Regions from separate parts of the Priestia sp. 179-F W1.4 NHS genome, predicted to be linked through region 2. Evidence: a T-box and tRNA genes for the amino acid it is inferred to sense, from the RefSeq annotation. Region 2 holds a T-box; the other holds one or more tRNA genes.
The links. A T-box is a leader RNA that pairs with one kind of tRNA and senses whether it is charged. The one in region 2 lies ahead of ileS (isoleucine--tRNA ligase), so its partner is inferred to be a tRNA-Ile.
Positions count from the first base shown of each region.

Region 1 (16,219 bases), 240 kb from region 2:
ATTTGCAGGCTGAGAACAAGCTCCCGTCCCACTTTTTTAAAAAAGTGAGTGCTCTCTGATGCTGCCGGCTTGAAAACTGGTGTAAATACTGAGCGTAACGAGTATTAAACTCCTCGTCGTTTAATACGTTCAAAAATACACAAGACATCGCAGCTGTTGCACCTATCAATTTTTCAGACTCAATTTGATCTAAAAAAGGGATGAATTCGTTCGTTACTTGTTCAAACAGCGGATACTCACTCTCTGCTTGAAGTACATGTAGCAACGGATAATGCATATAAGTTAAAAGAATACAGTCATCACTATTCATATTGCTTCTTCACCTGCTCCAAGTCATTTGAATATAAGGAATATGTGCTAAATTCATTTTGAACACCTTGGTGAACTTTTACAGGTTCGTACATCCAGCTCAACGACGTTACATTCACTTGTTCATGCTGTTCTTTCATCAAATAAACCGGATTCGAACGAAGAAGGGAAAAAAAACTTCCTTCTTTATCTTGAATACCAATATCTATTACATACGTGCGCTCACTTTCCAAGCTATTCATAAACATGAAGTCTTGATGAGCGGTAAGACCCTTCATATAATAGCGGTTTGATTCATGGCCGTTAAAATGAAGGCCTGTTATATCATACGTACACATAGCTAGATTCAATTCTTCCCATCGTGTCGAAAACATACTTTCTACCATCTCTCGAATATGCTCTGAAAACGACCAGTGAACATAAATACGAGATGAGTCAAGCTGAGTAGCTATACACACATTTAAGTTTTGAATAAGATTAGGAGCCACTGTTTTATCACTTCGTTTCTTAGATTGTTTTTTCTACATATAAATGCCGTATAAACTTATTAACATCTTACCATTCAGAAAAAGTTGCCACAATAAACGCAATTTGTCGATTTGTGTTAAAAAATCCAGCCCAGCAAATTGGATGCATGAGCCCGTATGAATCGTTTGTTACACCGCTGTTGATTTCCGTGCAAAATGTCGCTTTCCGAGGGCGGCGATGAGCCTCCTCGTCGCTTCCGCTTTTCCTGCAGGAGTTCTTTGCCCTTCCCTCTCATTAACAGCTAGAAGCAGCTACATTAAACCTACGTTTCTCGATACAATGAAAAAAATCCGAACGATTCATCGTTCGGATCTTCCTTCAACTAAAACACTTTTTTCCCAGCCTCTTTTTCCACTATTCATTTAAATCGTAGCGTTTGCCTTTTACAAGGTAAAATACGCTTTCTGCTACGTTAGTGGTATGATCAGCCATACGCTCTAAATAACGGGCTACAAATAAAAGCTGTGTAATTTGGTTCATAGCCTCCTGCTTTTCTTTAGCAAGACTTAAAAGTTCTTTAATTGTTATTCCGTAAAGCTCATCCACTTGATCGTCCATTTCCGCTACTTTTTTAGCCAACACCAGATCTTCTTCGTGATAAGCTTTTAACGAAAGGCTCAGCATTTCAATCGAAATATCGTGCATTTTCTTTACATGTTCTAACGGCTTAATTAATTCTTCGTTTCCAATTCGTATAGCTGATTTTGCTACATTAACGGCAAAATCTGCCATACGCTCAACATCCGAAGCAATTTTAATTGCCACAATAATACGTCTTAAATCAATAGCCACGGGCTGCTGCTTTGCAATCAGTAAGATAGCTAGGTCATTAATTTCTTCTTCTAAGTCATCCACGTATGAATCACCATCGATAATTTCTAGCGCCAGCTCAACGTTACTTGTTTGCAACGCTTCAATTGATTTTGATAACGCCTCATGCGTTAAGCGCCCTATTTCTAATAATTTTTCACGTAATATCTTTAAATCACCATGAAACTTTTCGCGTACAACCACTCATCCCATCTCCTTGTATGTCTTAACCGAAACGACCTGTAATATAATCTTCTGTGCGTTTATCAGATGGCATTGAGAAGATTTTATCTGTTTCTGCGTACTCTACCACTTCTCCATTTAAGAAAAATGCTGTTTTATCTGAAATACGTGCCGCTTGCTGCATATTATGTGTAACAATAATAATGCTGAAGTCTTTCTTTAATTCTTGTACTAACTCTTCTACTTTTAATGTCGAAATTGGATCGAGTGCAGAAGTAGGCTCATCCATTAAAATAACGTCGGGTTCAATAGCCAAGCAGCGTGCAATACAGATACGCTGCTGTTGTCCACCTGACAACCCATTCGCATTTTGATTCAAACGATCTTTAACTTCGTCCCAAATAGCTGCTCCTCGTAAACTTTTTTCAACAATTTCATCTAGTTTTTTCTTGTTGCGGACGCCATGAATTCTTGGACCGTACGCGATATTATCATAAATAGATTTTGGGAACGGATTTGGTTTTTGGAAAACCATTCCTACTTGCGTGCGCAGCTCTTCCACATGGTACGATTTATCAAAAATATTTTTTCCTCTATACTCAATTTCACCTGAGGTACGGACAATTGGCGTCATTTCTACCATACGATTTAACGTTTTAATATATGTTGATTTTCCGCAGCCCGATGGACCGATGATCGCGGTAACTTCGTTAGCATGAATGTCTAAATCAATATTTTTTAAGGCATGTGTGTTGCCATACCATAAATTCAAACCTTTTGTTTTATATACAATTTCTTTTGTTTGCGGAGTATTTACTTTTTCTTTGTTAGTCAATTCCATTGTTATTGCCATTAGATAATCCTCCTTCATCGTCTTTAACCGTTTTGAGCACAATAAAAGTCTCTCTATGTCTATTTAATATCTATTGTTTACTATTAGTGTAAATACATACGAGAAGCCGAACGCTTCCCCTTACTTTGATCATTTCTATTAATCCTTACACTTACAGAATAATAGCCGACTATTAATTGTGTTTTAACTCAATGTAAAGCTTTTGTAAACGAAGGCCTATCTGCGTGTTTTTTAGGTAAAAAACTAGTTCTTACGACCCTTAAATTCAATAAAAAACCATATATGTAAAGATTTCTAACAAAAAAAGAAGAGGTTGAGACACAACTAAATTAATTTGATATAAAGATAAGTAAATTAGATAAATAAGCCAGTACGAATCACTTCTGACACCACTGTTGATTTCCGTTCAAGCAGGCGGCCGGTGAGCCTCGTTGTCGCTTCCGCCCCTGCGGGGTCTCACTTCTTCCGCTTTTCCGGCAGAAGTCTTCGCCCTGCCCTCCAATCAACCGCTTAAAGCACCTACTTACATGAAATCTACGTTCACCCTCTCAATAAAAAAATCCGAACAGTGTTGATTCTTAATCAACGTTGTTCGGATCTTACTTCAACTAATATGCTTTTTCCCAACCTCTTTAATTGGCGTCGTTTGCAATGACAGCCTGTTGATTCTCTTCTTGATCTTTTACTTCTTGTTCACCTTTTTTCTTTAAATCAAAATACGTATCGAGCGCAGAACGAGCAAGCTCTTTTGTAATGGTATTTGGTGCACTTGGCACAAATGCCGATGGTACCACGACAGCTACTGCAATTTCAGGATCATTTGCCGGAGCAAAGGCCACAAAGTTTGAATTATTAACTTTAATTGGATCCCCTCCGCTTGGGTTTTTCTCATAGGCTTGTGCCGTTCCAGATTTACCAGCAGGATTATAGTTCGCTGTATGGAAAGCTGCGTACCCTGTACCGCCTTGTTCCTGCGTAACCCGTTTAAAGCCATTTTGAACATCTTTAATGTATTCTTCTTTCATCGTGATACGATTTAACACATCAGGTTCAAATGAATGCTGCGTACCACCAATTTCATCGGTCTTTATCGTTGGCTTTCGGATTTCTTTTACTAGCTGCGGCTTGATGCGATACCCTCCATTAGCTATTGCAGAAGTGTATTGAACAAGCTGCAGCGGCGTGTACGTATCATACTGGCCAATTCCTAAATCAAGTGCTGTACCTGGAACATTGCTTCCGCCTTGTACACCTGTTGATTCGTTATCGAGGTTTATGCCTGTTGATACGCCTAAGCCGAACTGACTGTAGTACGAACGCAGTTCGCTGAATGTGTCAGGTTTAATCGGTAAAGTCATGTTCTTGTGGTACTGTAATCCAGCCATCGCCATTATCGTTTTAAACATAAATACGTTGGATGAATATTTTAACGCGGATGAATACGTTAAGGGTCCTAACCCCTCAGCCTCAGCTGATTTCTTAATTGGTGTTCCTTTAATTTTTAACGGTTCATCAACGAACACTGTGTTTGGCTTAATAGCTCCTGAATCTAAGCCAGCTAGAACCGTTGCCCCTTTTACAACAGAGCCCATTGTATAAGATGTTGAAATATTCCCTAATGCAAAATCTTCTATTTTAGGTACCCCAGTCTTCTTATCAATGGTGTATTTTTTACCTGCCATTGTTAAGATTTCTCCTGTGTGAGGATCCATCATAATCACAAAAGCACGGTCTAAAAACTGCGTTCCTTTCATTTTCTTTTTGGCTAAAAGCTGGTCCGTAATTTGTTTTTCTACCGCTTTTTGAAGCTCCATATCAATAGTTAAAACTAAATCACTGCCGCGTTCGCCTTTCGACACTTGAATTGTATCAAGGAGATTTCCTTTATCATCTGTTACATACTGGACTTTTTCTTTTTGACCGCTGAGCTGAGCTTCGTATTGCTTCTCTAAATAGCTCGTCCCAACTTGGTCATTTCGACTATAGCCTCTTGATAAGTAATACTGTACTTTATCTTTGGGCAGACCCTCGTTGGCAGAGGATACATTTCCAAGCAAAGTACGGAGAGTGCTGTTTTCTGGGTATGAGCGATCCCAATACGTTGTTGTATCAACACCCGGAAGTTCATCTAAATGCTCACTTACAACGGCATACTCTTCATTTGTCACACCGCTTTTAACAACTTGCGGGGTGTTAGAATAACCTGCCTCCATTTGGCGCTTAATAGCTAGAACTTCTAAATCACTCTTTAAACTTTCTAAATCTTTTTTAGAAATGCGGTCTAACTGACGTTGATACAGTTCGTCATCAGTCATTTCACCATCTTGAACTTTTTTGCGATCAGCTTTCGTAATTTTCTGCTCCGCTTCTTTAGGGTGAAGCATAATCCAATAATCCTTCATGTCGCGTTCTGTAATTTTTACCACGTTTTTAACATCTTTATTCTTTCTATTTTCTGGAATATCAATCACATTTGTGGTGTAAGGAACATCGATCATAGTGGCTAACTTCTTAGCGATGCGCAGCCTTTCTTCAGCTGTATTTCCTTGAAAACGAGTATATGTAATCGTATTTAAAGAGGTATTATCTACAATTACGCGGTTATACCGATCGTACATTTTCCCTCGAGGAACAGGCGTACTGACTGTAACGTCCTGTGTTTTTTCGACTTCTCGTTCGTAATTCTCACCGTACACAATTTGAACAAGTCCCAACCGCAAAATTAATACGGAAAATAGGGCAAATACGGTCAAGAAAAGTAAGTTCACACGAAAAGGCACGTGACTTTTTCTTCTTTTTTTCTTTTTCATACCAACACCTACACTTTATAAAACATATATACCATAACACCATAAAATCAGACATTTAGCAAATAAATAGACACCTGGCAGGTGCCTATTTACACAACGTATTTATTCTAAAAGAAAAGCGAGGCATTTTCCATAGTACAAATGAAGGAGCTAATAATACTCTAAGCTGGAGACTCTCCGTCTCCTTCATTTAATACTGGAGGAGTAACAGTCGTTTCTTTTTTGTGCAGAGGCTGTGAGATATGTCTTACACAAAAATAAATGATCGTATGCCCTGCTCCAACAATAGCTAATAAAATGGGAATACTTTTTGCTTCATCAAAAAATAGTACGGCTATTAAAAATAAAGATATGGAAACAACGCGCCCAATATTCAGAAATACTTCTCTGACAACAATGTATTCGATTCTTTTTGAAACAACGTCCTTTGCTCGTCCAATCACATCGTACGTTAGAGAAATGAATGGAACCAACAAAATAGGATAGGCAATAGCAATACAAACAGCATATATAATTAACTTTGGATACGATAAGTTAAAGATAAGCAAAAAGACTGCTCCATAGAGAAGGAGGCCCCCGGTGAAAATAAATCGAAGGCGATTTTTTTGCTTAATAAATCTTGAGGCTACATAGTATCCTACAAACGCCACCGCTGAATTCACCAGTCCATAAGTTCCTAAAGCTAATTCACTTCCCGTCGTAATAAATACCATGACAGATACGACAAAAATGAACGTACCTTCACGCAATCCTTGAAAGAAATGAGCCTGTAATACTCGATTCCAGTCTTTGTTGACTTTTCGTTCAGCCCACACTTCTTTAAATTTGTATACTCCTTCAGCTGCGCGTCTTGTAATAAAAAAACTAAGCACAACGGCACCGACAAACAATAGCAGAGATACACCAAACACAATTTTATACCCAAGTGATTCATACAAAGCGGAAATAACAAAGCCCGCTCCTAAAGGACCAATCATCCCTGCAAAAGAGTTTAAGATCCCTAAAAATCCGTTAAAAAAGTCTCTTGTATCAGGTTCTGTAATTTCAAAAGTTAGCACATTAAAAGCTAGCCAATAAAAGCCATATCCTATACCCAGCAGTCCACCAAGCAATACTAAATACTCGGCTGCGTTAGCTCCACAGACTAATACAGCGATATAAAAAACAGCTAAAAAAGATACGCCTAACCTTAAAACCACAACCCGGTCAATTCGTTTGGCCCATTTACCTGCTAAAATAAACGTAAGCGGCTGAAGCACCACTACCGCTAAATTATAAATAGCGAGATCCGAAAATTCGCCTGATTGTTTCCACAGATAAATGTTAACAAACGAATTGGAAATTGAAATAGCCAAGGCATAAAGACCGCCTATAATTAAAAGCAAAAGTAAATCTTTACTAACTTCTACATCTCCAACTACTTTTTTTAATAAAGGCATATCAAAAAACTCCTTTTCTCTTCTACACCTAGTGTGTGAAAAAGAAAAGGAGATATGTAAAAGAATTGGAAAACAAAAAAGCCAGTAAAGGTAATAATTACTTTACTGGCTCTTAAATACATCTTCAGCTTATTTTGCAGCGTCGTAACGCTTAGTAACTTCGTCCCATTTTACAACATTAAAGAATGCTGAAATGTAATCTGGACGGCGGTTTTGATAATTTAAGTAGTAAGCGTGCTCCCAAACGTCTAGACCAAGAATTGGCGTTTTGCCTTCCATTAATGGGCTATCTTGGTTTGGTGTGCTTGTTACTTCTAATTCGCCGTTGTTTACAACTAACCAAGCCCAGCCAGAACCGAAGCGAGTTTTAGCTGCATTTGCAAATTCTTCTTTGAATTGATCAAAGCTGCCGAATTTGCTAGCGATAGCGTCTGCTAATTCACCAGTTGGAGCACCGCCGCCGTTAGGGCAAAGGATTGTCCAAAATAATGAGTGGTTCGCATGACCGCCACCGTTATTGCGTACTGCTGTACGGATATCTTCAGGAACAGCATCTAAGTTTGAAATTAACTCTTCAATACTTTTGCTTTCTAAATCCGCTTTGCCTTCAACAGCAGCGTTTAGGTTTGTAACATATGTGTTGTGATGTTTTGTGTGGTGAATATTCATTGTTTCTTTGTCGATATGTGGTTCCAGTGCATCGTATGCATAAGGTAGTTCTGGTAATTTGTAAGCCATGAATAATTCCTCCTTCAAAATATGTAAGCATTTTGGCGCAAAAGCACCATATACGTTTAGATTAGCAAATTTACCCTACTCTTTCAAATAAAAAGTACCTAATCCATGATTTATATTTACCTAATTCCCATTCGCTATTCTTTTAAACATAAAAAAAGCTTCTTTTTCTCAAAAGAAGCTTTGAATAGACAATAGTATGGCGGAGGAAGAGGGATTCGAACCCCCGCGGGCTTTAACACCCCTGTCGGTTTTCAAGACCGATCCCTTCAGCCGGACTTGGGTATTCCTCCAACCCTATAAATGGTGGACCCTGCAGGACTCGAACCTGCGACCGGACGGTTATGAGCCGTCTGCTCTAACCAGCTGAGCTAAGGGTCCACGTGGCTCCACAGGTAGGACTCGAACCTACGACCGATCGGTTAACAGCCGATAGCTCTACCACTGAGCTACTGTGGAACAATATGAATTATGTATGTCACAAACGTAAATTGGAAAATAGCGGCGGAGGGGATCGAACCCCCGACCTCACGGGTATGAACCGTACGCTCTAGCCAGCTGAGCTACACCGCCATGGCTCCACAGGTAGGACTCGAACCTACGACCGATCGGTTAACAGCCGATAGCTCTACCACTGAGCTACTGTGGAACAATATAACATTTACTAGCGACATTAAAAATTTAACATGTTTCTGGCCTAAAGTCAATATATTATTTTAAAACAGCGTATAAAAAATAGGCAATCATCAACAGTTGAATAAATCCTTTCGAGATAGCGCCACTAAAAAAGCCAATAACCGAACCTACTCCAATTTTTACTGCGTTGCTAATTGTGGTCCGATGGACAATCAGTTCTCCTACAATCGCTCCGATAAATGGCCCTAAAATAATTCCAAATCCCGGAATAACAAACGGGCCCACAAGCAATCCAACTGTACTTCCCCAAACGCCTGCTTTAGTGCCTCCGAATTTTTTCACACCAATAATATTAGCGATATAGTCTGCTAAAAAAAGTGCGACAACTAACAATCCTTGTATCACCCAAAATAACCAGCTATAGGAGCTAAAATCATAAAATAAACCGTATATGACAAATCCTAGCGCTACAAATAGCACGCTTGGGATGATGGGATAAACCAACCCAACAAACGATACAACAAAGCTAATGATAACTAATGCCCAACATAAAATAGCCATGCCCGCACCTATCCTTTTTATTATTACTATTTATCATACAATAACCACTCCTATAAAGAAAGACCTTGCACCACGAGACCTTCCTTTATTTTACTTTCGAATATATCTTCAGATAACGATTTTCGAGTGTACCACTGTACTATTAACAGCACAGTCCTCAAACTGCCCGTAATAACCCCCAAAAACAATGACAGCAAAATCTGTACATATAAAGAAATGCTTTTGACAAAACGCTCCATCGCACCATTTTAATTGGTAACGTTTTCTAAAATCTATTGTAAACCTTAAATTTCCGCTATAAAATAAGGTATAATCAGAATTTTCAATAATAGGAGGCTTTACAATGAGCATGCTGAAAAAGATAGCATGGAGTTTTACTTCCTTCAAAAAAATAAGGTCGCTTCGCTTTGAGCATACGAATAAAACAATTGGCTTTGTGCTGTTTTTAACATTCATTTCTTTGCTGCCTACATTTTTCTTTATGACTTTGACGATTGTAAACGGCTATCATACCGCGACTACAGATCTCCCGAAATCTGTTTCTTCTTTTTCTATTTCAAATTCACAGCTTACGTCAAGCCAACCTTTCACAAAAAAAGTAAACGGTACCGCTTTTATCTTAGACCCCTCACATTCTATTGAACGGTTTCATTCTCCTGCTCATGCGATTGGCTTTCTAAAAGACGGAATTTACATCACAACTAATTCACAAACACAAACGTATTCATATGATTTATTAAATTGGCATCATAAAGATAAAAATGAACTGTTAAACTTATTGCACGAACAAAAGTCGTCTTTATACATACTTGTCCCTATCGCTATGCTTTTACTGTACGTATTAACATCTGGACTAAACTTCCTTTCTATTACCTGCCTTGCTTATCTTGGAAAACTGATTGGACTCATCACTAAGAAGCAGCTTCTTTTCAAACAGCTATGGGCACTGAGCGCTTATAGTACGGTAGCCTTCACGCTGCTTTATACGCTTTTGGAAGCTTTTTCTTTGTCTCTAGCAACACATAGCTCTCTTTACTGGATAGGAACGTTCTTCATTTACTTATTGCTCGTCACAAGGGTTCCTATGAGAAAAAAGGTAAAACCTAATAAAGCGATTGAAACATAACGAAATGAATCCAATCAACCGCTAGAAGCACCTACATACATAAAATCTATGTTTACCCTGCCAATGAAAAGCTCCGAACGAATTTAATTCTTGATCAAGAATCAAATTTGTTGGGAGCTTCTTCAACTAACATACTTTTGTCCCAGCCTCTTTATTTCTGTACAACTTTTCTTCTCCCCATTGCAGAAGAAAGAATCTTCAACTGATACAAAACCCACAAACCTCCTGCTGCGAGCAAACTAAAGCTATAAATAAACATCAGCCTTTCAGTATGCATCCACACTTCAAAAACAACGGGTCCCAACGCTACTCCTAAAAATCTCACCGTTCCATAAATGGATACAATAAATCCTCTTTCTTCGTCTGAAACCGCTGAAGTAATCATCATATTAATACAAGGAAGAACAAATCCTAAGCCGCCAAAGGCGACTGTCAAACAAAACATCAGCACGGGAAGCGTATAAATCACCGTTAATACTCCAAACATTACGAATAAAAGAATTATTCCTACTATCATCAATTTTTTCATGAGCACTACATCTGTTTTGATTCGCTGACCGGTCCAATAAGAAACGAACGTCATCGCGCCAAGAGGAAATAAAAAAGCGGTTCCTTTGAAAAAACCGTCTATATGATACGTTTCCTCTATTAAAAAAGATAAGTAATATAAAATGCCAAATAATAAAAACAACCCCAGTCCCCCGACAAAGAATAAAGGAAAAAGCGATTTTCTTTTATCATAGACAATCCCAATGGCTCTCTTTAAATACTCTCCAACAGATACTGAATCTGAACCTGTTTTCGCTTCTCTCACATACATGGCTATACCTACTAAAGCAGCACCTGCAGCTAAAGGATAGACCAAAAATGCGGCATACCATACGACGAGTGCCGCCGTTGCTCCAATTATAGGTGCAACCACTTTTCCAGCTCCATTATATACTTCTAAAATCCCAAGGACTTTTGCTCTTTTTTCCCCTGTAAATACATCTCCAGTTAATGCCATTGCCAACGTTGTAGTACCAGCAGCGCCAATCCCTTGAATCACTCTTCCAGCCATCAACACAGCAAAGCTTCCAGAAGAGACCAAAGCGCTACTAGCAGCGACAAGGCTACCGATTATCATCACGATGAGGGAATACATAATTAATTTTTTACGTCCATATCGATCTGATAAAATTCCTACCGCAGGAATACACAATGCAGCCGGAATCGAAAATACACTCAGTATCAAACTGGTTTGGACTCCACTTAAGTGAAGTGACTTTTGAATGCTTGGCAGCAGAGGAATGAGCATGGAATTTCCCAGCACCATGATTAAAGGCAATAAGCCTAATGAAACAATCATTAATTTTTCTTTCAAATTTCGTTCTCCAATCATATTTAAGTAAGACAAGCATAGGCTTTACACATAAGCAAAAGAATGAAGGAGGAGCATAATGAAAAAGCTATGTGCATTAGCCGCTTTCGCTTTTATCGGATATATTTGTCACTACGACATTAAATACGGGACCATTCCTACTGCGACTGAAGCAGTTCAAGTCAGCAAAGCGCAGCCTGCAGAAACAAAAGCCGCCAGCTCTTCTTCCACCTATACAAAAATAAAAATTAAGCCAGGCGATACAGTTTTGTCCGTCATTGAAGAGCTTACAAAAAAATCGATACCGGTTTCTATGAACCAAATGATTAAAGACTTTAAGAAGTTAAATAACGGTACAGCGCCTGAAGATATTCAAATTGGAAAAACGTATAAGTTCCCTATTTACAAGTAATGACAGCATTCTTCTTGTCAAGATGGGATAGTCATTGTTAAAATAGCTAAGGTAGTACTTTCTACTAGTTATTTTGTTCATAAAGAGTTATTCTATTAATGAATTCAAATTCTTGATTTCATTTTGAAGGAGAGATTATCACGTGAGTGAAATTATACATCGTACAAAAACACGTCCCGTTAAAGTTGGAGATTTAACAATTGGGGGCAGTAACGAATTAGTTATTCAAAGTATGACAACCACTAAAACACATGATGTTGAAGCAACGGTTGCAGAAATTAAACGTTTAGAAGAAGCAGGATGCCAAGTTGTTCGTGTTGCTTGTCCAGACGAGCGCGCAGCAGATGCGATCCCTGAAATTAAAAAACGCATTAACATTCCATTAGTTGTAGATATTCATTTTGACTATCGCTTAGCGTTAAAAGCAATCGAAGGCGGAGCGGATAAAATCCGTATCAACCCAGGTAATATTGGACGCCGTGAAAAAGTGGAAGCTGTTGTAAATGCTGCAAAAGCTAAAAATATTCCAATTCGTATTGGAGTTAACGCTGGTTCACTTGAAAAACGTATTTTAGATAAATACGGCTATCCGACAGCAGATGGCATGGTAGAAAGTGCACTTCATCACATTAAAATTTTAGAAGACCTTGATTTCCATGACATCATCGTTTCAATGAAAGCATCCGATGTTAACTTGGCAATTGAAGCTTATGAAAAAGCTGCTCAAGCATTTGACTACCCTCTTCACTTAGGAATTACAGAATCGGGTACATTATTTGCAGGAACTGTAAAAAGTGCAGCAGGTCTTGGCGCTATTTTGTCTAAAGGAATCGGAAATACATTACGTATTTCTTTAAGTGCGGATCCTGTAGAAGAAGTAAAAGTTGCACGCGAGTTGCTAAAATCATTCGGTTTAGCTTCCAATGCTGCAACGCTTATTTCTTGCCCAACTTGCGGACGTATTGAAATTGATTTAATTAGCATTGCTAATGAAGTGGAAGAGTATATTTCAACTGTAAAAGCACCGATTAAAGTAGCGGTACTTGGCTGCGCAGTAAACGGCCCTGGTGAAGCTCGTGAAGCTGATATCGGGATTGCAGGAGCACGCGGTGAAGGTCTTCTATTCCGCAAAGGTGAAATCGTACGCAAAGTTCCTGAAGAAACAATGGTTGAGGAACTGAAAAAAGAAATTGATAAAATCGCTGCTGAATATCACGCAAAGCAAGAAGCTGAAAAAGCTGCGGCTAAATCATAACCAAAAAAAGCGAGGCGCATATGCGCCTCGCTTTTTTTATGAAAAGAACGGTAATATAAACGTACCGACAATAATCGATACAACTCCGATCCCTATTGCCCATGCTCCTAGCGTAAGTGCTCCTTTTCTGCGTGCGATAAACCCTAGAATAATCCCAGCGGCACCAAGAATAATTGGTAAAAAGAATAGTGAAAGAATCGAAAGCACGAGTGCGAAACGACCGTATCCCGTTCCTTCTCCTCGTCCAGCGACTTCATGATTGCGATTGCGGTCAATATCTATAACTTCACGCTCTGCATGTGGCTCTGCTACTCGGTAAGGAACGCCCACTTCAGCTGCAGTTTCTTCCATGAAATCAGCTTCATATACATCTTTTCTACGCCTTTGTTCTTCATTCTCCATGCTTAATCCCTCGCTTTCGTAAATAAGGAGCATTTATAGTATCTGAATGCGAGAAAAAATTATAAGTGTTAATCTTATACAGCTGCTCATTTTCTTGCAAAGATAGATATCTGCACGATTCCCACACCGTATAATCATCCTTATCTTTTTTCTTAAGGAGTATAAAAAGTATTACTGTTTCTCTTTAGGCTTTATGTTACACTAGACAAGAATAATCAAGCACCTAAGTAGAATAAACGTATTAAAGGAGTGCACGTAGTTGACAAAAAAGTTTGGAATTGACATTGATGGAACTGTTACCTCTCCTGAAACTTTTGTTCCTCATTTAAATAAAGCCTTTAACTTAAATTTAACACTTGAAGATATTACAGAATATGATTTCAGCCCTTTTGTAAATGTATCACCTGCAGAACTCGGGAAATGGTTTAAAGCAAATGAACGCTCTATTTACGAAACCTCTCCACTTGCAGACGATGCAAAAGCGGTTTTGCAAAAGTGGCATCAAAAGCACGAATTATTCTTTATTAGTGCAAGGCACGATCAGCTATTGGACGTCACGGAAGAATGGTTTCAAAAAAATGAGCTATCGTTTCATCACATTGAGTTAGTCGGCTCTCATTTTAAAGTTGAGACAGCAAAACGATACGATGTTGATATCTTTTTTGAAGACAAACATGATAATGCTTGTGAAATCAGTGAAGAATGCAATATTCCCGTTATCTTATTTGATACTCCTTATAATCGCTTACCTGTTCCAAAAGGAGTGGTTCGCGTATATAACTGGCTAGAAGCAGATCAGTGGGTAGCCGACTGGTTAAAAGAACAGCAAAAATAAAAAAGAGAGGTGCATAGCACCCTCTCTTTTTTATTGATTACATTCTATACATTGACCGTAAATTTCGAATTTATGGCCTGTAATATTATACCCTCGCAAATCCTCGTCTACATACTCCATCGGACAAGCTTCAATTTCTTTTGTTTTTCCACAATCTAAACAAATGAAGTGGTGATGATGATGAGCAGTTGCACATTTAAATCGAAAGTGCTTTTCGCTCGAAAGCTCCGTCATTTCAAGTACGCCTAACTCCACAAATAATGATAAATTACGGTAGATTGTATCAAAACTTAGACCAGGATAATCAGGCTTCATATATTCTAATACATCTTTTGCCGTTAAGTACTTATTTGATTTTGAAAACAAGGCAAGCATTTCTTCACGTTTTCCTGTATGTTTATATCCTTGATCTTTTAATAAATGAATGGCTTCAGTTAAATTCATTTTTGTTTCCCCTTCCGTCCTTTATTAATCATAATAGATATGATTAAAATAACAACAGCAATGACAACAATTGTACCGCCTGGTGCTAAATCCAAGTAGTACGCTGAAAATAATCCGCCTAAAACAGATATTTCACCAAAAATCACCGAAAGCAGAATCGTTTGTTTAAAGCCTCTAGCTAAGCGAATGCTTGCTGCTACAGGAAGAGTCATAAGCGATGACACCAATAGAATACCGACGATACGCATCGATACAGCAATGACAAGAGCAACCATCACGATAAATAAAAAGTGCATCCACTTCGATTTAATTCCAGAAGCAGAAGCATGCTCCTCGTCAAAAGATAAAATAAATAATTCTTTATATAAGAAAAAGACAATAGCTATTACAAATACGGCTATGACAACAACTGTCCAAAGATCCGAACGACTAACTGCACTCACGCTTCCAAACAAATAATTCATTAAATCATTATTAAAACCGTCTGCCAGCGAGATACAAATTGCACTAATACCAATTCCGCCCGATAAAATAATCGGAATGGCCAGCTCTTGATAGTGCTTGTAGACCCCTCGAAGCTTCTCGATAAAAAGAGCCCCTGTAACGGAAGACACCATTCCTAAATAGACGGGGTTCACTCCTTGCATAAACCCTATTTTCTGACTAAGAAGCAAGCTCGCAGAAATTCCGGCTAGCGTCACGTGACTTAACGCGTCTGCAATTAAAGAAAGACGTCTTACTACGATGAACGTGCCCAATAAAGGAGCTAAGACGCCAATAATCATACCTGTTAAAAATGCATTTCGCAAAAACTCAAATTGAAATAAACTGCTTATCATACGTGCTGCCCTCCATGATGATGATCATGGGTTAACACATGAACATTATGACCATAAAACATAGATACGTCATGTTCACAAAGCTGTTCGAATTCTTTGGCATTCCCATGAAAGTGTAAAAATTTATTTAAACAAGCAACGTGGGTTACTTTTTCCGAGACAGTTCCAATATCGTGAGTAACAAGCACAAGCGTAATTCCTTTTTCTTTATTTAACTTTTCAAGAAGCTCATAAAAAGTGTATACATTTTGTGCATCCACTCCGACCGTAGGCTCATCTAAAATTAACAGCTCGGGCTCACTTACAAGCGCGCGTGCAATAAAAATTCGCTGCTGCTGACCACCGGATAGCTCTCCTATGTTTCGATTCAAAAATTCGCTCATCCCCACTGCTTCTATCGCTTCTTTTACCTTTTGTTTATGAGAAGCATTCATAAATCGAAACAAACCTAGTTTTGAAGTAAGGCCCGTGGAAACCACTTCAAAAACGGTAGCAGGAAAGCCGCTGTTGAAACTATTCGCTTTTTGCGATACATATCCAATTTTACTTCGTTCTTTAAACCTTCTCTGATCTTTTCCAAATAAACGAATTGAACCTTGAGATGGTTTTTGCAAACCAAGCAAACATTTGATTAGCGTTGATTTCCCAGAACCATTTGGACCAACGAGCCCCAAAAAAGCTC
Region 1 covers NZ_JBIQFF010000001.1:370,197-386,415, reverse strand. Annotated here, with positions in the region: gene ACH0CI_RS01960 (glycosyltransferase) at 1-310, opposite strand, end outside; gene ACH0CI_RS01955 (DUF4912 domain-containing protein) at 303-797, opposite strand; gene phoU (phosphate signaling complex protein PhoU) at 1,192-1,851, opposite strand; gene pstB (phosphate ABC transporter ATP-binding protein PstB) at 1,874-2,671, opposite strand; gene ACH0CI_RS01940 (peptidoglycan D,D-transpeptidase FtsI family protein) at 3,316-5,493, opposite strand; gene ACH0CI_RS01935 (MFS transporter) at 5,655-6,932, opposite strand; gene sodA (superoxide dismutase SodA) at 7,062-7,670, opposite strand; tRNA gene ACH0CI_RS01925 (tRNA-Ser) at 7,868-7,960, opposite strand; tRNA gene ACH0CI_RS01920 (tRNA-Ile) at 7,972-8,048, opposite strand; tRNA gene ACH0CI_RS01915 (tRNA-Asn) at 8,052-8,126, opposite strand; tRNA gene ACH0CI_RS01910 (tRNA-Met) at 8,167-8,240, opposite strand; tRNA gene ACH0CI_RS01905 (tRNA-Asn) at 8,242-8,316, opposite strand; gene ACH0CI_RS01900 (DUF456 domain-containing protein) at 8,379-8,864, opposite strand; gene ACH0CI_RS01895 (DUF1189 domain-containing protein) at 9,208-9,990, shown strand; gene ACH0CI_RS01890 (MFS transporter) at 10,142-11,353, opposite strand; gene ACH0CI_RS01885 (hypothetical protein) at 11,430-11,762, shown strand; gene ispG (flavodoxin-dependent (E)-4-hydroxy-3-methylbut-2-enyl-diphosphate synthase) at 11,914-13,017, shown strand; gene ACH0CI_RS01875 (DUF4190 domain-containing protein) at 13,054-13,419, opposite strand; gene ACH0CI_RS01870 (5' nucleotidase, NT5C type) at 13,679-14,254, shown strand; gene ACH0CI_RS01865 (Fur family transcriptional regulator) at 14,285-14,698, opposite strand; gene ACH0CI_RS01860 (metal ABC transporter permease) at 14,695-15,537, opposite strand; gene ACH0CI_RS01855 (metal ABC transporter ATP-binding protein) at 15,534-16,219, opposite strand, start outside.
Region 1: it has a tRNA-Ile gene. The T-box ahead of ileS (isoleucine--tRNA ligase) is inferred to sense a tRNA for this amino acid. The anticodon was not compared.

Region 2 (16,219 bases):
TTCTGGGTCTAGTGCTAGCTGAACGTTACATCCGCCTTCGATTTTAAGCGCTCGGATAATTGTTAGTGACGCATTTCTAAGCAGCTGATACTCACGGTCGCTTAGCGTTTGGCTTGGTGCTACAACAATTGAATCTCCCGTATGAATACCGACCGGGTCAAAGTTTTCCATATTACATACTACAATCGCATTATCGTTTGCATCGCGCATTACTTCATATTCAATTTCTTTAAAGCCTGCAATGCTTTTCTCAAGTAAGCACTGTGTTACAGGACTGTGTTTTAACCCACTTGTTACAATTTCAATCAGCTCTTGCTCGTTGTTACAAATTCCGCCTCCCGTACCGCCAAGCGTATAAGCAGGACGCACGATTACCGGATAGTTTACTTGTTCAACAAACGCATACGCTTCGTCTAGTGAATGAATGATTTCACTTGCTGGGACAGGCTGATTTAGTTCATTCATTAATGAACGGAACTGCTCACGGTCTTCAGCTTGTTCAATCGCCGATAATTTTGTCCCGAGAATTTCTACGTTAAATTCTTCTAAAATGCCCGTTTCGTGTAATTCTACCGCTAAGTTCAGTCCCGTTTGACCGCCAAGCGTTGGAAGCAGTGCATCCGGGCGTTCTTTACGAATAATTGAGCTTACAAATTCAACCGTTAGAGGTTCAATATATACTTTGTCTGCCATTTCTGAATCTGTCATGATTGTTGCAGGATTGGAGTTCACAAGAATAACTTTGTATCCTTCTTCTTTTAACGCAATACACGCTTGCGCTCCTGCATAGTCAAACTCTGCCGCCTGTCCAATGACGATTGGTCCTGATCCGATTACGAGAATTGTGTTAATATCTTGACGTTTTGGCATTAGCAATTACCTACTTTCTGATTGTTTTTCATAAGATCCATAAATTCGTTGAACAATCCGTTTGCATCTTCAGGTCCCGGTGATGCTTCAGGGTGATATTGAACCGTAAATGCCGGATATTCTTTATGCTTTACTCCTTCAACTGTTCCATCGTTAAGCGCAACGTGCGTCACTTCTAATGGCGTGTTGACAAGAGATGGCTCACATACTGTATAGCCGTGGTTTTGAGATGTAAGAGCTACTTTATTGGTTTTTAGATCCTTTACAGGATGGTTGGATCCACGATGACCAAATTTCATTTTTTCTGTATCTGCTCCGCATGCTAGCGCAAACAGCTGATGTCCTAAACAAATTCCGAAAAGAGGAACCTTTCCTAAAACCCCTTGAATCATCTCGATTGCTTCAGGTACGTCTTTTGGGTCTCCAGGTCCGTTGCTCAACATGATACCATCTGGATTTAATTGAAGAATTTCTTGCGCAGTTACGTTATAAGGAACCACAATCACGTCGCATTGACGAGCTGTTAATTCACGTAAAATTCCGTGTTTCATTCCAAAGTCAACGAGTACCACTTTTTTACCTCTGCCTGGGCTTGGGTAAGGCTTCACTGTTGATACTTTTTTAACTGAATCAGTCGGAAGTTCATGATTTTGAAGCTGTGCTACCACTTCTTCTACATTGACTTCCATGTTGCACACGCGTCCGCGAAGCGCACCGTGCTGACGAATTTTTCGCGTTAATTTTCTCGTGTCGATTCCAGCTAATCCTGGAATATCTTTTTGTTTTAAAAATTCATCTACTGATAGTTCGCTTCTGAAGTTTGAAGGAGCATCACAAACTTCTTTTACAATCAAACCGTGTACAGCTGGTTCAATCGACTCAAAGTCATCGCGGTTAATACCGTAGTTTCCGATTAAAGGATATGTTAATGTCACAATTTGTGCACAGTATGATGGATCAGATAGAATTTCTTGATATCCTGTCATTCCCGTGTTGAAAACAACTTCTCCTGTCATTTCTTTGTCGCTGCCGAATCCTTTTCCGATAAATACTGTTCCATCTTCTAAAATTAGTTGACGTTGCATGCTTTAACATCCTCCCATACTCGTTTACCTTCTACTAATGTCATTACCGGCCAACCTTTGCATACCCAGTTAGCAAACGGCGTATTTTTACCTTTTGATACAAATTCTTCTGGATTAATTGTTTTTTCTGTTTCAAGATCAATGATAGTTAAATCTGCTGGTTTCCCTACTTCGATGGTGCCATAAGGAAGGTTGAACGTGTCAGCAGGCTTGTTTGTTAAATATGATACTAGCTGCTCTAGCGTTATTACTTCTTTTAATACCAAGTTTGTATAAAGAAGCGGGAAAGCTGTTTCAAGTCCTACAATTCCAAACGGCGCAAGCTCCATGCCTTCTGCTTTTTCGTCCGCTGTATGCGGTGCATGATCAGTGGCGATAAAATTAAGCGTTCCGTCTAATAAAGCTTCAATTAATGCCTGTTGATCATCTTTTCCTCGAAGCGGCGGATTCATTTTAAAGTTTGAATCAAGCCCAGGGATGTCTTCCTCATTTAGCAGTAAATGATGAGGCGTTACTTCTGCGGTTACGCGAATGCCTGCTTTTTTCGCATCCCGAATGGCGCGAATGGATTCTTTTGTACTTACGTGACACACATGGTAGTGACAGTTTGCTGCTTCAGCAAGCAGGACATCTCGTGCAATTTGAACGGCTTCGCAGATAGAAGGAATACCGTTTAATCCATGTTCTTTTGCAAATTTTCCGTCGTGGACGCAGCCTTTGTTGATTAAATCATTATCTTCACAGTGTGCAACGATTGCTTTATTTAATGAAGCGGCTTTCTTCATCGCTTCCAGCATCATTCCTGTTGACTGAACGCCTACTCCATCATCTGTAAAAGCAAATGCGCCTGCTTCTTTTAAGCCTTCAAAGTCCGTTAGTTCTTTTCCTAATTGGCGAGTGGTAATCGATGCGTATGGCAATACGCGAACATGTGCTGTTTCTTCAATACGCTTGTTTACCCACTCCATTTGTTCAACCGTATCCGGAACTGGACGCGTGTTTGGCATTGCAGCAATTGCTGTAAAACCGCCCTTTGCCGCTGCTAAAGTACCCGTTTCAATCGTTTCTTTCTTTTCTCCCCCTGGCTCGCGCAAGTGAACGTGGACATCGATTAAACCCGGTGATAAGAAGTTCCCGCCTGCATCAATGACTTCTTCATTCTGTACGTCGATGTGTGAAGCTATTTCAGCAATTACACCATTTTCAATTTTCAGTTCGACTTTTTCAATTTTCCCTTTATTTAACCATGTAGCATTTTTGATAATTGTTGTCATTATTAAGTCCCCTTTCAATTGGTTGTAGCGCTCTTGCTAATACTGCCATGCGAATGTACACGCCATTTTGCATTTGTTTAAAAATTCTTGAGCGTTCACATTCAACGAGCTCATCTGCAATTTCGACTCCTCTGTTTACAGGAGCTGGATGAAGGATAATGCTATGTGATTTCATTTTCCGCTCTCGTTCAACGGTTAATCCGAAGCGGCTGTGGTAGTTCTGTGCAAGCTCTGAAGTGTTCTCTTCATGCCTTTCAAATTGAATACGCAGCAGCATCACAACATCGACCGTTTCGATTGCTTCATCGATATCAAGATATGTACCGTGTCTGTTCTCTTCATCTTTCCATTCTTCAGGTCCCGCAAAATATACGGTCGCCCCTAGTTTTGTCAGCATTTCAGCATTCGATCTCGCTACGCGGCTATGTCGCAAATCTCCGACTATTGCGACTTTTAATCCTTTAAACGAGCCGAACTCTTGGCGAATCGTCAGTAGATCAAGCAGACACTGAGTTGGATGCTGACCGCATCCGTCTCCTGCATTAATGATGGGAATCGATACTTTTTCCTGCAGTGCTTCATAATAACGATCTTGCGGGTGGCGAATAACAACTGACTGAACGCCGATTGAAGCTAATGTTTCAATCGTGTCATAAAGCGTTTCTCCTTTTTGGACGCTTGAAGTTGTTACTTCAAACGGAATTGTTGTTAATCCTAGCTGCTGTTCTGCCATTTCAAAGCTGCATCGAGTACGCGTGCTCGCTTCGAAAAATAAGTTGGCAACAAACATTTTCTCTTCCGGTTTCCATCCTTGTTTATTCGTTCGATAGTTTTCAGCGCTGTCTAAAATCTCTAGAATTTCATTTGTTTCTAGTGTTGAGACTGTCACTAAATGTTTCATATCGATTCCCTCCATTTTTGCTTTCCTCGCATTTCTTTATAAAAAACACCCTTTCTAACTTAGAAAGGGTGTAAGAAAACAAGCTTCGTCTATAACGCGCTTTTCACACACCCTTAGAAACCTCTCTGGATTTCAATTAAAAGGCGTTCTATGAAATTTTTCGTGCTGACGTTTGTTGAACATTTTCTGCTTCTTTTATCTTCTCTTTCGGCAGAACTAGATTCAGCAGAACTCCCATGATGGCAGACAGTGCCATGCTATCAATCTTTACATGTTCTGAGATATCTAAGTGTGCTCCTCCGATTCCTAACACTAAGATAATCGAAGCAATCATTAAGTTTCGTTTTGATCCAAGATCTACCTTTGCATCCACCATCATGCGCAAGCCTGATGAAGCAATGATTCCGAATAAGAGAATTGAAATCCCGCCCATGACCGGGGTTGGTATACTTGAAATAAGAGCGTTGATTTTTCCGACAAACCCGAACAAAATCGCGAAGACTGCTGCTCCTGCTATCACAAATACGCTAAGCACCTTTGTGATGGCTAACACTCCGATGTTCTCACCGTATGTTGTATTTGGCGGTCCGCCGATCAGTGCAGCAAGCATAGTTGCTACTCCGTCTCCTAAAATCGATCTGTGCAGCCCTGGCTTTTCAATATAGTTTCGATCCACAATCTTATTTAAGACGAGAATGTGTCCGATATGTTCTGAAAGTGTTACGACTGCTACAGGTACCATGATAAGCACAATCCCCAGTGAAATGGACGGCGTGTATGTGACGAACGGCACGTAGAAGTGAGGTACTTCAATCCACTCTGCTTTCACTACCTTTGAAAAGTCTACCAATCCTTGTGTATAAGCAAAGATGTATCCGCCGATAATTCCCATCAGTACCGGAATCAGGCTGATAATGTTTTTAAAGAAGATTGAGCAAGCAACTGTTATCGCTAGTGTCACAAGCGCAACCATCAGGTAAGTTAAGCTGTAATTTCCTTTTGCATCGTTCATAGCCATGCCTACTGCTGTATTAGCTAGTCCTAAGCCTATAACCATAATAACTGGCCCTACTACAACCGGAGGAAGCAGCTTCATAATCCAATTGATTCCTGTTCCTTTTATAATCAAAGCAACGATTCCATAAACAAGTCCAGCTAAGAAACAGCCAACCATCGTTTCTTCAGGTCCAAACGAAGCTTTTGCGAAAATGATTGGCGTGATGAACGCGAACGATGAACCAAGATAAGAAGGAATTTGACCTCTTGTAATGAGCAGGAAAGCAAGCGTTCCTACCCCGCTTGAAATCAAAGCAATTGCCGGGCTGAACCCGACTAGGAACGGCACTAACACCGTCGACCCAAACATTGCAAACAAATGCTGTAGACTCAATGTTAACCAATTTACTGCTTTTGGTTTATCATGTATATCAAGTACAAAATCTCGTTGTTGACTCATATGTTTTTCCTCCTATCACTATTAAAAAACCTCTTTACGCAGAGGCAAAGAGGTTTTCAGCATACAAGGAAGACGCTATACCGCAGTATAGTTTTCCTTGTATAGTGACCCCCCTTTTGCAGCCTCACGGGACTACCATTTAAAAGGGTATATAATTTATTTTTCGTAAATAGACACGTGGTCTTTTTCGTCTACTTCCATTAAATGCACCGCAATTTTTTCACTTTTAGCTGTCGGTACATTTTTGCCAACATAGTCTGCTCGAATCGGCAGCTCGCGGTGCCCTCTATCCACTAAAACAGCCAGCTGAATGAGTTCAGGTCGACCGATATCAATCAGTGCATCAAGTGCTGCTCGAACCGTACGGCCCGTATATAACACATCGTCTACTAAGATGACGTTCTTATTTGCAATATCTGTCGGAATATCTGATCCTTTTACGAGAGGCTCATCATTGCTTGTTACTTTCGATAAATCATCTCGGTAAAGCGTGATGTCTAGTTCTCCGACTGGCAATGTATTTCCTTCAATTTGTGCAATTCGTTCTGCTAAACGTTTTGCGATATAAATACCTCGCGTTTTAATCCCCACTAGCACACAATTTTCGATTCCTTTATTCTTTTCAATAATCTCATGTGCAATTCGAGTTAAAGCGCGGCGAATAGCCTGTTCGTCAAGTACGGTAGCTTTTACGTTCACTGTTTTTCACCTCAAGTTGTTGACATAAAAAAATCCTCTTGCCTTGAGGCAAGAGGATTTGGTTTTAGATATATTTCTTCAAAAAGGCTATAAGTATGCCTTTTCTGCACCGTTTCCTTCTCAGCCTCTCTGGACTGTTCTTAAAGGTTCTTATTAAGTTAATACAAGTATGCCATCACTTATGACAGTTGTCAACTTCTTTTTTCAATAAGCTCTAGCATCTCATTAAACTCTTTTGGAGCCGGTGCTTCAAATTCCATATATTCATTTGTACGAGGGTGAATAAAGCCTAATACACCTGCATGAAGTGCTTGTCCGTCAATCGGAAGCGTTTTTTTCGGTCCGTACTTCGGATCTCCAGCAAGCGGAAAGCCAATATACTTCATGTGAACGCGAATTTGGTGTGTTCGCCCCGTTTCTAGCTTACATTCGACAAGTGAAAAATCTTTAAAACGCTGCAATACAGTAAAGTGCGTCACTGCATCACGACTGTTTTCATCAGTGACCGTCATGCTTTGACGATCTTGCTTATCTCGGCCGATTGGCGCATCAATTGTACCGTGATCGTGCGCAATTACTCCGTGAACGATAGCTTTATAGCGACGCGTCACTGTTTTAGCTACAAGCTGACTAACTAGTGATTCATGGGCTAAATCATTTTTTGCAACCATAAGTAAACCTGACGTATCTTTATCAATTCGATGAACGATACCAGGGCGCATAACGCCGTTAATACCGGATAAATCTTTACAGTGAGCCATTAAGCCGTTTACAAGCGTGCCGCTATGATGACCTGGAGCTGGGTGTACAACCATGCCGCGAGGTTTATTTACAACAAGCACATCTTGATCTTCATAATAAATATCTAAATCCATTTCTTCCGCTACCACATCAAGCTCCTCTAGTTCTGGCACTTCAATAATAATAGCGTCTCCTGTTTTACATTTATAGTTTCCTTTAACGGTTTTATCATTCACTTTTGCATGACCTTCTTTGATCCATTGCTGCACTTGTGAACGTGACCATTCTGCATTTACAGTCGAAAGTACTTTATCAATACGTTCTCCCGCTTGTTCTTCATTTATAACTGTTTCAATTACATTCATTCTTTGTGCTCCTTCTTCATTTTCCCTTCAAACAGCGTCATAATAAACATGATGATTACTCCGACGACAAGTGCCGAATCAGCTACGTTAAAAATCGGAAAATCATACGTAAAGATGTATGTATTTACGAAATCAACTACTTCTTTACGGACCACTCGATCAATAAAGTTTCCAATGGCGCCGCCTAACATTAATGCTAGCGCAATACCGAACCATTTATCTTGTTTTTTGAGCTTTTGAATATAAATTATTAAACCGACTACCACAACCACCGTAATGAGATAAAAGAACCACATCTGTCCTTGTAGAATACCCCACGCAGCTCCTCTGTTACGATGAGAGGTAATGTAAAGAAAGTTTTCAATTACGGTAATGCTTTGTCCATAATACATTTCTTTTACAATCATCCATTTTGTTACCTGATCAATAAGTATAACAGCTAAAGCGATAAGATAATAAAACACAAACGTTTTCCTCCCGCAATAAAATCAAACGAATCCATACTAAAGCATTTTAGCACATAATTCATTTTTTTTCTCGCTTCTCACCAGAAAACAAATAAATCTTCGTTTGTGCGGGCCGTCGGCATTACTTTTAATTTATGAATAGACATCACTTCGCCAGTTAGTTCATCAATTCCGAACGCACCAACGTCAAGCTTTGCTAGCGCGTGTTCTACATCTTTTAAATCGGCTTTAATCATTTCTATTACGTAACGTTCCTTTTCATCTATATAACCAGATTGTTCTGTAGCATATCTCAATAGGCGATCTTGTAATTCTTCTTTGATAAGAGCTAATTCCTGTCCAATGGAAAGATAATTTTCATACATGCAAACGCCTCCTGTGCTGATAAGATGAAGTATTAATGATGTTAGGTTTACCGAGTTTTCCATCGAATCTACAACACAAGTTTTTCCTAAGGCTTTGAATGCTTTATACCATTGTATTTGGGAATTTCGTACAGCAAAAAACACGCCCAAAAAGGACGTGCTTTTGTTCATTACTGCTGAACGTAGTGATTTTTCACAACATCCGCACAGCGTGTACATAAAGTTGGGTGATCTTGATCTTCGCCAACTGTTGGTGATACTACCCAGCAGCGCTCACACTTCTCACCTTCTGCTTTACTTACAACAATTGAAGCATAGCTGAATTTTTGTGCTTCAGCAGGCGCTTCACCTTCTGCTACCTCGAGATCTGAAACGATGAAGAGTTGACCTACATTTTCAGAAATAGAGGCTAACAGCTCTTTCGTATCTGCTGTTGGATACAGCGTTAATTTTGCTTCTAAAGACTTACCGATTACTTTTTCATTACGAGCTTGTTCTAGCGCTTTTAATACTTCATCGCGAAGCTCCATGAACGCATCCCATTTCTCTACTAATTGATCTGCTCCTTCAATTTCTTGAACCTCTGGCATATCAACTAGCTGCGCGCTTTCTTCCGTTACGTTCGGAATGTGAACCCATACTTCGTCTGCTGTATGAGAAAGAATTGGAGACACTAATTTCGTTAACGATAATAACGTTTCATAAAGAACCGTTTGAATGCTGCGACGCTCTACATTATTTTCTGCTTCAATGTACAATACATCTTTTGCAAAGTCTAAGTAGAATGAACTCATATCAATTGTACAGAAATTATGCACTGCGTGATAAATGCTTGAGAATTCATATGAATCATAAGATTTTTTCACTTTATCAATTAATTTGTTCAGCTTCACAAGCATGTAGCGGTCTACTTCACGAAGGTCTTCAACGGCTACAGCGTCAGTTGTTGGATTAAAGTCCGCTAGGTTTCCTAGTAAGAAACGGAACGTGTTGCGGATTTTACGGTATACTTCTGCTACTTGTTTTAAAATGTTATCAGATACACGAACATCCGCTTGGTAATCTACAGAAGCTACCCATAGACGTAAAATATCCGCACCTAGTTGTTTCATTACTTTTTCTGGAATTACAACATTCCCTAATGACTTACTCATTTTGCGACCTTCACCGTCTAAAGCAAATCCGTGGCTAAGTACGCCTTTATAAGGTGCTTCACCTGTTACAGCTACACTTGTAGAAAGACTTGAATTAAACCAGCCGCGGTATTGGTCAGAACCTTCTAAATACAAATCAGCCGGACGCTGTAAGTCTTCACGCTCTTCAAGAACAGCTTGATGTGAAGAACCAGAGTCAAACCATACGTCCATAATGTCTGTTTCTTTTGTGAAACGGCCATTTGGGCTTCCTTCATGAGTAAAGCCTTCTGGAAGCAAGTCTTTTGCTTCACGCTCAAACCATACGTTTGATCCATGTTCTCTAAATAGATTTGATACGTGCTCAATTGTCTCGTCTGTAATGATTGGCTCATCATTTTCAGCATAAAATACTGGAATCGGAACGCCCCATGCACGTTGACGAGAAATACACCAGTCTCCGCGGTCACGCACCATGTTATAAAGTCGCGTTTCACCCCAAGTAGGCACCCATTCTGTTTTTTCTACTGCTTTTAATAAATCTTCACGGAAATCTTTAATAGACGCAAACCACTGTGCTGTTGCACGGAAAATTGTTGGTTTCTTCGTACGCCAGTCATGTGGATATGAGTGGGTAATGAAACTTAATTTTAACAGCGCGCCTTCTTCTTCTAGTTTGTCTGTAATCGGCTTATTCGCTTTATCATAGAATAATCCTTCAAATCCTGGTGCTTCATTCGTCATATGACCCTTACTATCAACTGGACAAAGAACTTCCAAACCGTATTTTTGACCAACGATAAAGTCGTCTTCCCCGTGTCCCGGTGCTGTATGAACACAGCCAGTACCAGCATCAGTCGTTACGTGATCGCCAAGAACAACTAAAGAATCACGCTTGTAGATTGGATGTTCAGCTACCACGCGTTCAAGTTCTGAACCTTTTACTGTACGAAGTGTCTTATAGTCAGCCCATTCAATTTCTTTAGCAACTGTTTCAATAAGTTCAGTTGCTACTACATATTTTGCTCCATCTGCTTCAACTACGCTGTACTGAAGCTCGGGATTGACAGCAATCCCTTGGTTAGCTGGCATTGTCCATGGTGTTGTCGTCCAAATGATGAATTTTTCATCTTGTTCAAGCACGCCTTTACCATCTTTCACATTAAACGCTACGTAAATAGAAGCTGAACGCTTGTCATAGTATTCAATTTCCGCTTCTGCTAAAGCAGATTCACTTGAAGGGGACCAGTATACAGGTTTTAATCCTTTGTAGATATAGCCTTTTTTCGCCATATCGCCAAATACTTTGATTTGCTGCGCTTCGTACTGTGGCTGAAGCGTTACATATGGATTATCCCAATCTCCGCGTACGCCTAAACGCTTGAACTGCTCACGCTGGCCGTTTACTTGTTCCCAAGCATACTGTTCGCAAAGCTTACGGAATTCAGCTACTGTCATTTCTTTGCGGTTTACTTTTTTATTTTTTGTTAAAGCCGTTTCAATTGGCAAGCCGTGTGTATCCCAGCCTGGCACATAAGGTGCGCAGAAGCCTGACATCGACTTATAGCGAACGATAAAATCTTTTAAAATTTTATTTAAGGCATGTCCCATGTGAATATCGCCATTGGCATATGGAGGTCCATCATGCAGGACGAATAGCGGACGGCCTTCCGTACGTTTTTGTACTTTTTCATAAATATTCATTTCAGCCCACAGTTCTTGCATTTTAGGCTCGCGGTTCGGTAAATTTCCACGCATCGGAAATTCAGTTTTTGGCATCAATAATGTATCTTTATATTCCATGTTTTACCCTCCAAAAAAAACGTAAATTTCATATCTTTTTGCACCATAACAAAAAGACCTCCTCATCCCAAAAAAGGGACGAGAAGGCCTCCCGCGGTACCACCCTAGTAGATTTGCTGCACGCAAATCCTCTTTGCATTCGTAACGTGAATAAACCGCCACTGCTTACTATCATCATTTCAGCAATGGTACTCTAGGGTGATTTTCACTTTTTTGTTTGTTATCGAGCTCGCACCATCCTCGATTCGCTTTGACAAACTAAAAAAGCTACTGTCCCTGTCTCCGTACTGTTTGATATGAAATTTCATCTGTTACCAAATTATATGACAACAAAACGTGAGAAGTCAAGATGATGTCTTGACTAGTCAATTTTTTCTTCTAGCGCTGGCATCTCATAATCCATCAACTGATCCCAGTCATCGCTGTTTAACATTTCAAGCTGTGCTTCAATTAACATTTTGAAACGAGTTCTAAATACTTTAGACTGCTTTTTCGTCTCCTCAATGTCCATCGCAATTTTACGAGACTTAGACAGTGCTTCATTAATAATACGGTCCGCATTTTTTTCTGCTTCTTTTATAATGAGCTTCGCTTCTTTTTCAGCGTTTCGCTTTACATCTTCCGCTGCTTCTTGAGCAATTAAAATTGATTTATTTAACGTTTCTTCGATGTTAGTAAAATGTCCAAGACGATCTGTTAATTCAGATACTCTTCCTTCTAACTCCTTTTTATCACGCATTACCAGCTCATAGTCTTTAATTACTTGGTCAAGAAACTCATTTACTTCATCTTCATCATATCCGCGAAACCCGCGATTAAACTCTTTGTTATGAATATCCAAAGGGGTTAAAGGCATCTAGGCCACCTCCGTGTTGTCTCATTACATCATTAATAATGGTTTATTCGACATATTTTTAAAATTTCCTGCTAGTAGATTTCTTTATTTCTGCTTTCCTACAACACCTACAACAATTCGCCATTTTTCTTTTTTGGTTTTGCCTTCAAGTGAAACAATACGACTTCTGCCGTGGCCACGAAGCGACAAAATATCACCTTCATGACATTCAAAAGAAGGCTGTTCAATGACTTTAAAATTTACTTTTACCGCTCCATTTGCAATAAACGGCTGGACTTTTTGTCTTGATAAATTGTGAATGGTCGACAGCAAAACATCAAGCCTCATTGAAGAAACTGTATAAACGTGTTCAATCAGCTCTTCTTTTACCACATGCAGCTGCTCTCTTTGAATAGAAGAAAGTGAAACTTTGGCTTTTCCAATTGATGTTAAATTCATCTCAATATAAGAAGAAATTTCCTCTGCGGCTACAAGCTGAATATCGTCTCCCGCGACCAAAATATCGCCAAATTTTGAACGGCGCAGTCCTAAAGACATCGCCGAACCAAGAACTTGAGGATGTTCAATCGTCACAAACTTTTTAGGATAATTCAATTCGTACATATGCAACTGAAAATCTTCGCTTTCAGGCACATAGTAATCCGGATATAGCAGCGCACGCTTGCGTTCAGCAAACGGTTGTCCACCATCAAATGAAACTTGAACCTCTCCTTCAGTCCCAACAATAGCCGTCACAATCTGCTGCTCTCTTGGATCTAAAAAATCCGTTAATTTTGGGCTGTATTGATGTAGGACATCTTCTTTCCACTGAAGAACCTGGTCAATAAATCCATGTTCTTCTTGCCTAAAATGTTCATAAATAGACATATTATTACTCCTGCTATTGGTATGTAAAAAAGGAATCCAGCGATTCCTTTTTAAATAAATCCAACCATACTGTGAAGTGAACGTACACCTGCTTGCGCAAATCGTAGTAAAAAGATTGCAACAAGAGGTGAAATATCAATCATGCCAATAGGCGGAATGATTTTACGAAAAGGCTCTAAGTAAGGCTCGCAAATGCTGCCAAGCAGCTGACCAAATTTAGACGCCCTTACATCGGGTACCCAAGACATCAAAATGTAAATAATCAGTGCCCATGAGTAAAGACCAATCAATTGCCCAAGAATCTCAAAAACGATGTCCAAAAACTACCACCTCTTTACGTTAGTTGTATCGTGTTCTCCCATCATATCTGAAATGCTTCCGCTTACGTCTACATTATCAGGTGTACATAAAAAGATGTCGGTTCCAATTTTTTGAATGTCCCCGCCTAAAGCATAAACTGTACCACTTAAAAAGTCGACAATTCTCACTGCTTGATCTCGTTGAATGCGCTGTAAATTAACAACTACGACTTTACGATTTTTTAAATGATCCGTAATTTCTTGTGCTTCGGCATAGACGCGAGGTTCACAAAGCATCATTTTTGATGATTTTTGAACGCTTTGTAAGCTAATCACGTTTTGCTGCTGATTCGGCTGCTGACTAGCTTTCACTGGTCTCGACTGCTGTACAGGCTCTTCTACCGACTCTTCTTGTTCGTAATGTTCTTCTACATATTCAGTATCGTCATCAAGAGCAAAAAAACTTCTAAAGCGATTTTTCATACTCATCTTGAATTACACCTCCTTAACGTTCATTCCCAACTAGCGTGGTTCCTAGTCGAATGAATGTTGCTCCTTCTTCAATTGCAATTGCATAATCGTTTGACATTCCCATTGATAGCTCCGTACAAGGTGCATACGGGAGGTTTAGTTCTTGTATACGATCCTGCAATTTCTTTAGACCTTGAAAACAGCTGCGAAGCAAGGACTCGTCATCTGTGTGAGGAGCCATGGTCATTAATCCAACTACTTGGATATTTGTAAATGTTTCAAGAGATTGAATAAATGGAATTACCTCTTCTACAGCAAGGCCATGCTTTGATTGTTCTTCGGCAACATTAACTTGTACAAAACATTTTATACGATGTCCTGCACGTTTATCAATTTCTTTTGCTAAAGATAATCGGTCTAGTGAATGAATATAGTCAACTTTATCAATCACATTTTTTACTTTTCTTGTTTGTAAGCTTCCGATAAAATGCCAGGTCGCTTTCTCACCGATTGATTCATACTTTTCTAGAAGACCTTCATCCCTGTTTTCTCCAAGATGTAAAATGCCTGCATCCACTGCTTCTGCTGCTCGTTTTGTGGAAACGTATTTTGTTACAGCAATCAGCTCTACATCTTCTCGATTTCGATTAACTTTTTTACATGCTTCAGCAATTGTTTGTTGAACTGCTTCTAGATTTTCACTTACGCTAGCTGTCACTATGTAATTACTCCTCCTTAAAGCCTATGAAGTTAAACATGCGTCCTGTTTTCCCTTGGTCGCGGCGATGTGAGAAGAACAGGTCATCTTCACAGCTTGTACAATACGACGATGTTAAAATTCGTTCCGGCAATACGCCTGCGTTTTGAATCAGCAGCTTATTGACTTTTTTTAAATTAAGCGCGTATTGTCCAGGGCTTACTTCTTGATATCCATTTTGGCCAACTACTTCGTTTACCTGTGTAATGACGCGGTTATCGACAACATAACAGCAATCTTCAATCGAAGGGCCAATCGCCACGTAAATATCTTCAACCGGAACATTTTCTTGCTCTACCCAACGTCGAATCATATTTCCTGCAATATCTTTTACTGTTCCCTTCCACCCGGCATGAGCAAGACCAACTAAATGGTGATCAGGCGCATAGAAGTACAGCGGAACACAATCTGCATAACATAAAGCTAACAAAATATCAGATTCATTTGTATAAATGCCATCCGCTGCTTTTATGCCCTCTTCATACTTGTAGAGTCCTTTTGCACAGTCGGCTTTTGTTACTTTTTGAACAGTTGCTTCATGTACTTGTTCAGCACATACAAAGCTTTCAAAAGACATGTCTAGTTCGGCTGCTAAAATTTTTCTATTTGTAATAACATCTTCTACGTTATCGTTTACGTGAAGCCCTAGGTTAAAAGAAGCAAATGGAGGTTTACTCACGCCACCATTTTTTGTGGTGAAACCAGCAACAAGCATATCATTCTTTTCTACCCAAGGGCTCAGCCACATAAACGACTCGTGATGGCTTTTTTTTAATGGCTCAGGATTCATGTATGTGACACATCCCTTGTTTCATTTGTTCTCACATATTGTACCACAGATTGCTAGGTGCTGTTGACAAAAAACTAATTCTCTTCAGGCTGAAATGCGTCTTTATAACGTACTAAAATGACATCGGAACCAATTTTCACAATATTTTTCCACGGAATCACAATTTCATCATCTTTTCCAAAGAAGCCCAATACACGAGAGCCTCCGATAATGACGGCCTGTATTTTTCCCGTTGTTAAGTCAATATCAATATCCCCTACATTTCCAAGTTTTTTGCCATCAGCTACATTCACTACATCTTTCAGCTGAAACTCTGAAATCTTTAACATGCTCTCTCCTCCTATAGCCAACTTTATTCCTTAGCCTATATATATTTTCAAATTTTCATTTCATGAAGGAAAAGCTTATTTTTTCTCTGTCATTCTCTTTCTATAAGCATTTTGTTCACTAATTACACAGTTTTTCATCAATAGATATTCTCAACAAGCAGCGAGAAGTCCTCATAGCAATAGGACATCTAACATGAATATCTTTTGGTTATGTATTCATTGATACATACAAAATAAGCACCGCGTCTGTTTTTATAGACACGATGCTTATTAAGTTGAACATCAAATAAAGTGAATGGTATTAATTATATGAACGTGAGCAGCTGCCAGTTTAGATAGCTTTTGTTAACTTTGAATATTTTTATTCATCTGTTTAATAGCAGCTTTTTCTAAACGAGAAACCTGCGCTTGAGAAATACCAATTTCTTCAGCCACTTCCATCTGTGTTTTACCTTGGAAGAAGCGCTTTCGTAAAATTAGTTTTTCTCGCTCGTTCAATCTTCTCATACCTTCTTGCAAAGCAATTTCTTCAATCCAAGTTGAATCACGATTGCGTTCATCGCTTAGCTGATCCATAACATAGATTGGGTCTCCACCATCATTGTAAATAGGTTCAAATAGAGAAACCGGATCTTGGATAGCATCTAAAGCAAACACAATTTCTTCATGCGGTACTTCTAGGACTTTTGAA
Region 2 covers NZ_JBIQFF010000001.1:612,143-628,361, reverse strand. Annotated here, with positions in the region: gene carB (carbamoyl-phosphate synthase large subunit) at 1-870, opposite strand, end outside; gene ACH0CI_RS03235 (carbamoyl phosphate synthase small subunit) at 870-1,955, opposite strand; gene ACH0CI_RS03230 (dihydroorotase) at 1,940-3,229, opposite strand; gene ACH0CI_RS03225 (aspartate carbamoyltransferase catalytic subunit) at 3,192-4,130, opposite strand; gene ACH0CI_RS03220 (uracil-xanthine permease family protein) at 4,279-5,586, opposite strand; gene pyrR (bifunctional pyr operon transcriptional regulator/uracil phosphoribosyltransferase PyrR) at 5,743-6,285, opposite strand; gene ACH0CI_RS03210 (RluA family pseudouridine synthase) at 6,477-7,391, opposite strand; gene lspA (signal peptidase II) at 7,388-7,855, opposite strand; gene ACH0CI_RS03200 (conjugal transfer protein TraR) at 7,936-8,223, opposite strand; gene ileS (isoleucine--tRNA ligase) at 8,394-11,159, opposite strand; T-box leader at 11,231-11,451, opposite strand; gene ACH0CI_RS03190 (DivIVA domain-containing protein) at 11,521-12,015, opposite strand; gene ACH0CI_RS03185 (YlmH family RNA-binding protein) at 12,100-12,882, opposite strand; gene ACH0CI_RS03180 (YggT family protein) at 12,933-13,202, opposite strand; gene ACH0CI_RS03175 (cell division protein SepF) at 13,206-13,670, opposite strand; gene ACH0CI_RS03170 (YggS family pyridoxal phosphate-dependent enzyme) at 13,687-14,370, opposite strand; gene pgeF (peptidoglycan editing factor PgeF) at 14,378-15,199, opposite strand; gene ACH0CI_RS03160 (YlmC/YmxH family sporulation protein) at 15,274-15,528, opposite strand; gene sigG (RNA polymerase sporulation sigma factor SigG) at 15,874-16,219, opposite strand, start outside.